2 linked regions of the Paludisphaera rhizosphaerae genome follow. The protein of the gene in region 2 interacts with the protein of the main gene of each other region in a pairwise test. Links are inferred from orthologs where the notes say so. Each region holds a gene or a part of one and is shown on either strand. Other genes may lie near its edges. The genes, in order: G5C50_RS30305 and G5C50_RS00590.

Region 1 (3,057 bases), on a different replicon or contig from region 2:
TATATCACCCGCCTGCTCCCGCACTTCTTCAGCTTTGAGGAACATCCGGCCCCCTGGCCCGACAGCCCCCGCGGCCGCACCCGTCGCGAGATCATCGCCCTTCAGCGCGGGCTGAGGGTGTTTCGCGGCCTCGCCCGAAGGCGAGACGAGGTCGATCCCGCCCAGGCGCTGGAGATCGCGAGCAAACTCCCCTCCCCGACCTTCCGCAGCCGAGGCCCCTGGTGCGACCTCGATCGCCTGGAAAGGGAATCGTCCTGAGTTCAGCGCAAGCGAACGGTCGACCCGAAGGCCGACCGTTCGATGTTCGGAAAGGTCGTCGTCTCGTCGTCGACTATGTCACCTTACGAGCCGCCGCAACTCCAATGGCTATGGCGGCGATGAACATGACGGCGAAGACCAGGGCGATGAACTTGGCGATGTCGGCCGATGCGTTGCTCACGCCGTAGAAGCCGAACGCCGCCGCCAGCATTGAGATCACGGCGAACAGAATAGCCAGGCGTATCATGATCGCAGCTCCTTGTCGTCAGGAGGACGGTTCCAGCCGCCCTCCTCGACTCGAGGAACGGCCTGGAGGCTGCTCGACGATCAGAAGTAACGACGCCGCGGCTCGGGCTGGTGGGCCAGGCTGCTGGTGTAGCCCGCAATGATCCCGGCGAGGAAGCCGACGCCGAAGGCTGCGGCGACCCACTGGACCGGGTTGCGGACGACCATCTCGCGGGCCTGCCCGTACTGTTCGCCCATGACCGCCTGCGCGTGGCTGAACTGGGCCCCGGCCTGGTCGCTGATCTTGCCGTAGCTGTCGCGGAGCCGGTTGGTGGCGTGGCTGGCGGCCTGGCCGACCGTCTCGACGGCGTTGGAGAGCATCGAGGAGCCTTCAGCCAGCAGCGTATCCAGATACTTCTCGATCTGGTCGCGCTTCTCACCGGTCCGTTCCTGGATGCGGCCGATGAGTTGGTCGACGTTGCCGTTGGTCCAGCGGAGGTCGTCGTCGCTGAGCTGGGCCCACTTCTTCTTCACTTCGCCCTTGAGCTGGTTCCACTGACCCTGCAGGTTCTGGAGGTTGACGGCCATTGGTTCATTCCCCTTTGAGTTGAAGACCCGGGCCATTCGTCAGCGAGACCGGCCCGAATTCCTTGGATTCCCGATGTCGAGTCCTCGATCGAAACACGACCCGGACTCGTCCAGCCAGGCGTCCAGTGGCCCTGGCGGTCGGAAGAATGAAATCGCAATCGCCGTGCCATTCGCTCCAGGGAACTCAGCGAGGGCCAAGGCCGGTAGACTGGGTCGAGACCCAGCCCGCGCGAGCCTCAGCACCTCAAGGTCGGCTCGAAGACCAGCCTACCAAAGACCGACTCATCGCGAAGCCAACTGCCCAACAATGGGAACCGTAATCGCGGACCCTCTCAGACCGGGGCGGGGTCGCGGCGCTTGAGAGCCTGCTGGACGGCCTTCCAGCCCAGGAGGCCGCACTTCATACGGGTGGGGGTCAGGGGCATTCCCAGGAGTTTGACCACGTCGACCGGCGTGATCTTCAGGGCGTCGTCGACGCTCGCCCCTTCGAGGTGCTCGGCCAGCAGGGACGTCGCCGCCTGGCTGATGACGCATCCCTTGCCGTCGAAACGGACTTCCTTGATCCGATCGTCGTCCCCCAGCGTCAGCTCAACGTGGATCTGGTCGCCGCAAAGCGGGTTGTCCAGGTCGCATGCGCAGTCGGGGCGCTCGAGCCGTCCGCGGTAGGGGGACGAATAGTAGTGGTCGAGAATCTCTTCGCGGTAGAGCGGGTCGTCCATCGGCGGTTCCTTGGCGACGCAGGGGTCAGCGACGCCGGAGCAAGGTCTTGATCGAGCCGAGTGCGGCGGCCAGGTGGTCGATCTCCCCAACCGTATTGTACAGGGCGAAGCTCGCCCGCGCGGAGGCCGGAATCCCCAGCTTCGTATGCAGCGGCATGGCGCAGTGGTGGCCGGCACGAACCGCGATCCCCGAGCGATCCAGCAGGTGCGAGAGGTCGTGCGGGTGTGTGCCGTCGACCGTGAAACCCACGATCGGCCCTTTCCCCTCCGTCGACGACGGCCCCAGAATCCGGAGCCCCTCAACGGCTCCCAGCACCTCGTGGGCGTGGTTCAGCAGCGTCCGCTCGTGGCGGGCGACGGCCTCGGCGTCGAGCGACTCGATGTAGTCGACCGCCGCCCCCAGGCCGATCACCTCGGCGATGGCCGGCGTGCCGGCCTCGAACTTGTCCGGCAGCTCGTTCCAGACGGCCCGATGCCGCTCAACCCTCAACACCATGTTGCCGCCGCCGAGGACCGGCTCCATGGCTTCCAATAGCTCCCGCTTGCCGTAGAGCACGCCCACGCCCGTCGGCCCGAAGACCTTGTGGGACGAGAACGCGGCGAAGTCGACGTCGAGGGCCGCCACGTCCAGCCGCTCATGCGCCAGGCTTTGCGCGGCGTCGATCAGGACCCGAGCCCCCCGCTCGCGAGCCCGCCGGGCGATCTCCTCGATCGGCGGCCGGATCCCCGTGACGTTCGACATGCCCGTGGTCGCGACCATCCGCACCCGGCCGTCCTCGAACAGCCGGTCGAAGGCGTCGAGGCCGTACTCCAGGTCGTCGGCCAGCTCGACGTAACGCAGTTCGGCCCCGGTCTCGGCGGCGATCAACTGCCAGGGGACGAGGTTCGCGTGGTGCTCCAACTCGCTGACGACGATCGCATCGCCCGGCCGAAGCGCCATCTTGCCCCAGGAACGGGCGACGATGTTGATCGACTCCGTCGTCCCCCGGGTGAAAATCACCTGCGCCGGATCGTCGACTCCCAGGTGCCTCGCGACCTTGCCCCGGGCGTCTTCAAACGCCTCGGTCGCCCGCTCGCTCAGGACGTGCAGGCCGCGATGGACGTTGGCCGGGTAGTCGGCCATGCACTCACGGACGGCCTCGACCACCGACCGAGGTTTGAGCGCCGTGGCCGCCGAGTCGAAGTACCGCAGCGGAACGCCGGGACGCACCTCCTCGCCCAGAGGCGGGAAGTCGGCCCGCACCCGGTCCACGTCGAATCTCTGCAC
Region 2 (3,165 bases):
CTTCGACCCTGAAAAAATCGGTCAGACGCTCCTCTCGCTCCTCCCATCCTGTCCGAAGCCTGACCCGCTCGTCCCTCCCAGGCCGGGAAAGTCATACTCCCTGCCCCGACCAAGCCCACGGATGGATGGCGGCGTTCCTCAAACCTTCGGCTACAAGCGCTCGTGGATCGTGGTCGACTCGACCGACGCCGAGGCCGTCGCGTTGGCGCTCGGCCTGAAAGAATTACGCGAGCAGACCTGGGACCTCGATCCCTATGATCTGGATGGGGTGTTCGTATCCCCCTCAGTCCTGGGTTGGACGTTCATCCTGGGTCATGACGCCGGATGGAGTGGGAACCCTGGACCCGACACGGAGATCTCGCAACTTCTGTGCGATCTGAGCCGACGTTTCGGCGAGGCCCAGTTCTTCACGAACCATCGTGTCGTATCACTGGCAGGTTGGGCCCGGGCCGTCGAAGGACAGATCGTTCGGGCCTACGTCAACGCTGACGACGTCAGGTGGGATGAGGGGGGCCTCACGGACGAAGAGCGAGAGTTGGGGTTCGAGAATTTCGTCCGTCTCGATACGAAGGTCGAGGAGCTGGGAGAGCTCGATATCCCTGACGAAAGCGATGTCATGACCCTCGCGGGCCGCTGGAGCATCAATCCTGAGGAGCTTGACGCGTACGAATCCGAAGGGCCGGGATTTCTCGGGGACCTTAACTGAACTTGTCGTGCGTTCGAAACGCGAGCGGCCGCGAGGATCGCGGCCGCTCGAGGACCATCGAGGTCGGAATTCGCTCAGACCTGGAACGACGAGCCGCAGCCGCAGCTCTTGACGACGTTCGGGTTGTTGAAGACGAACCCGCGCTTCTCCAGGCCGTCGTAGAAGTCGAGGACGGTTCCGTCGAGGTAGGGGTCGTACTTCTTCTCGACGGCCAGCTTGACGCCGTGGAACTCGGCGACGCGGTCGCGGTCGCTGGTGTCGGTGTCGAAGTTCAGGCTGTAAGAGAACCCGCTGCAGCCGCCGCCCTGGACGCCCACGCGGAGGACCGTGCCCTCGGGCAGGTTCTGGTCGGTGATGATCTTCTTGACCTCGTCGGCCGCCTTCTCGGTCAGGGTCACGCCCATCGTCGCTCTCCTTCGTTCGCCGGTTCGTCTCGCCCGGTGGTTCGTACTGGGACGCCGCTCCGTTGCGACGGCGTCTCGCTCAACAGAATCATACCACGACGTCAACTTGAACGTTGTTCGTCTTTTTCCGAAACGCTTCCCGCCGCCCACGCCGCGCTGTGCACGCGGAGCCTGGCGACGGCCTCTTCCACGACCTCGATCGCGAAATCGATCTCCTCGACCGTGTTGAACCGGCCGACGCCGAACCGCAGGCTCGCCCGCGCCGTGTCGTCGTCCAATCCCATCGCCCGGAGGACGTGGCTGGGCTCCGGCTCGGCCGAAGTGCAGGCCGCCCCCGAACTCACGGCGATGTCCCTCATGGCCATCATGAGCGCCTCGCCGTCGACGTAGGAGAAGCTCAGGTTGAGGTTTCCGTCGAGCCGGTCGGTCGGGTGGCCGTTGAGCCGGATGTCCCGCACGCGTTCGCGGATCCCCGCTTCCAGGCGATCGCGGAGGCCTCGGATCCGCGGCAGATCCTCGCCGCGATCTTTCATCGCCAACTCGATCGCCTCGCCCAGCCCCACGATCAGCGGGACGGCCGGCGTTCCGCTCCGCAGACCGCGCTCATGGCCGCCGCCGTCGAACATGGGTTTGAGCCGAACCTGAGGATCGCGCCGCCGGACGTAAAGCGCGCCGATTCCCTTGGGACCATAGAGCTTATGGCCTGAGAGGCTGAGCAGGTCGATGTGGTCGGCCTGGACGTTCAGGTCGACCTTGCCGACGGCCTGGGTGACGTCGGTGTGGAAGATGACTCCCCGCTCGTGACAGAGGCTGCCGATCGCTCTGATCGGGTTCAGGGTGCCGACCTCGTTGTTGGCCGCAATGACCGAGACAAGGACCGTTTCCGGTCGAAGAGCCTGGGCGATCGCGTCGGCGGCCACCTGGCCGGTTTCGTCGCAGGGGACGATCGTAACGTTCCAGTCGGTCTCGCGTCCGATCCGTTCGACCACGTCCAGCACCGACTTGTGTTCGACGGCCGTCGTGACGATGTGGTCGCCCTTGCGCCGGAGATACGGCAAAGCCCCCTTGATGGCCAGGTTGTTCGCCTCGGTCGCCCCCGAGGTGAAGATGACTTCCTTCGGATCCGCCCCAAGTCCGGCCGCGACCTGCGCCCGCGCCTTGTCGACCGCCTCGGCCGCCTCCCAGCCGAAGCGATGGGAGACGCTCGCCGCGTTGCCGTAAATCTCTGTGAAATAAGGCATCATCGCCGCCACCACGCGCGGGTCGGGTTTGGTCGTCGCGTGATTGTCGAGATAGACGGCCTGACTGGGCACGGGCCTGAACCTCTTGGCGGGAATTTTCACACCTTATGCAGCACAATTGATCTTAGGGTTGGAGCGTCGAACCTTTCAAGGAAGAGATTCAAGATCCGGGTTGTGTGGATCTCAACGACGGAGTACAAGGCCGATTGCCGCGATGCGCGAGGCCCTTCCGACGTGGAGGCGACGGGGGGCAGGGCCATCGAACCAGGGATGTTGAACCACTCGCAATGAGCCGGGCACGGCAGGAGGCCGCAGTGGCGTACGACAAGAAGCAGGCGACGGAGGAATTCGGCCGCTGGAGCGAGAGCTACGATCGCTGTGTGCTTCAATGGCTGCTCTTCGGCCCATCCCATCGCGCCCTGATTCGTCGAATCGACGCCGTGGCCGGTGATCGGCCGATCTCGATCCTGGACGTCGGGTGTGGGACCGGCGTGTTCGCCGGGCGTATTCGTGAGGCCATTCCGCAGGCCCGAGTCTTCGGAGTCGACCTGGTCTCCGAGATGCTCACGCAGGGGGCTCACCGCTGGCGGGCGCTCGCCGAGAACGTCCACCCGGTCCAGGGGGACAGCGAGCATCTGCCGTTCGCGGCTGGCTCCTTCGACTTCGTCACCTGCGCCAACAGCTTCCACCACTATCCCGACCAGGAGCGGGCCGTCGCCGAGATGCACCGCGTCCTCAAGCCTGGCGGCCGTCTGCTGCTGATCGACGGATATCGGGACGCCCCCTGGGGTTGGTTCATCTACGACGTTTGCGT

The links.
Region 1: the proteins of G5C50_RS00590 (region 2) and G5C50_RS30305 interact in binary tests that used the Escherichia coli proteins (3 or more experiments, as listed by UniProt). The link is inferred for Paludisphaera rhizosphaerae from one-to-one orthologs.

Annotation. Positions count from the first base shown.
Region 1 is NZ_JAALCR010000049.1:17,324-20,380, forward strand. Bases 98-2,837 are described here. They hold G5C50_RS30305 (iron-sulfur cluster assembly scaffold protein), read right to left. Parts: upstream 1,791-2,837; coding sequence 1,404-1,790; downstream 98-1,403. Other genes in these bases: trmB (tRNA (guanine(46)-N(7))-methyltransferase TrmB), read left to right, coding at 98-258; G5C50_RS30295 (DUF1328 domain-containing protein), read right to left, coding at 332-505; G5C50_RS30300 (CsbD family protein), read right to left, coding at 586-1,071; G5C50_RS30310 (aminotransferase class V-fold PLP-dependent enzyme), read right to left, coding at 1,816-2,837. Also shown: more of trmB, read left to right, coding at 1-97; more of G5C50_RS30310, read right to left, coding at 2,838-3,057. UniProt on the Escherichia coli protein: A scaffold on which IscS assembles Fe-S clusters. Exists as 2 interconverting forms, a structured (S) and disordered (D) form. The D-state is the preferred substrate for IscS.
Region 2 is NZ_JAALCR010000001.1:117,439-120,603, forward strand. Bases 318-3,165 are described here. They hold G5C50_RS00590 (cysteine desulfurase family protein), read right to left. Parts: upstream 2,424-3,165; coding sequence 1,212-2,423; downstream 318-1,211. Other genes in these bases: G5C50_RS00580 (hypothetical protein), read left to right, coding at 318-706; G5C50_RS00585 (HesB/IscA family protein), read right to left, coding at 781-1,110; G5C50_RS00595 (class I SAM-dependent methyltransferase), read left to right, coding at 2,666-3,165. Also shown: more of G5C50_RS00580, read left to right, coding at 203-317. UniProt on the Escherichia coli protein: Master enzyme that delivers sulfur to a number of partners involved in Fe-S cluster assembly, tRNA modification or cofactor biosynthesis. Catalyzes the removal of elemental sulfur from cysteine to produce alanine.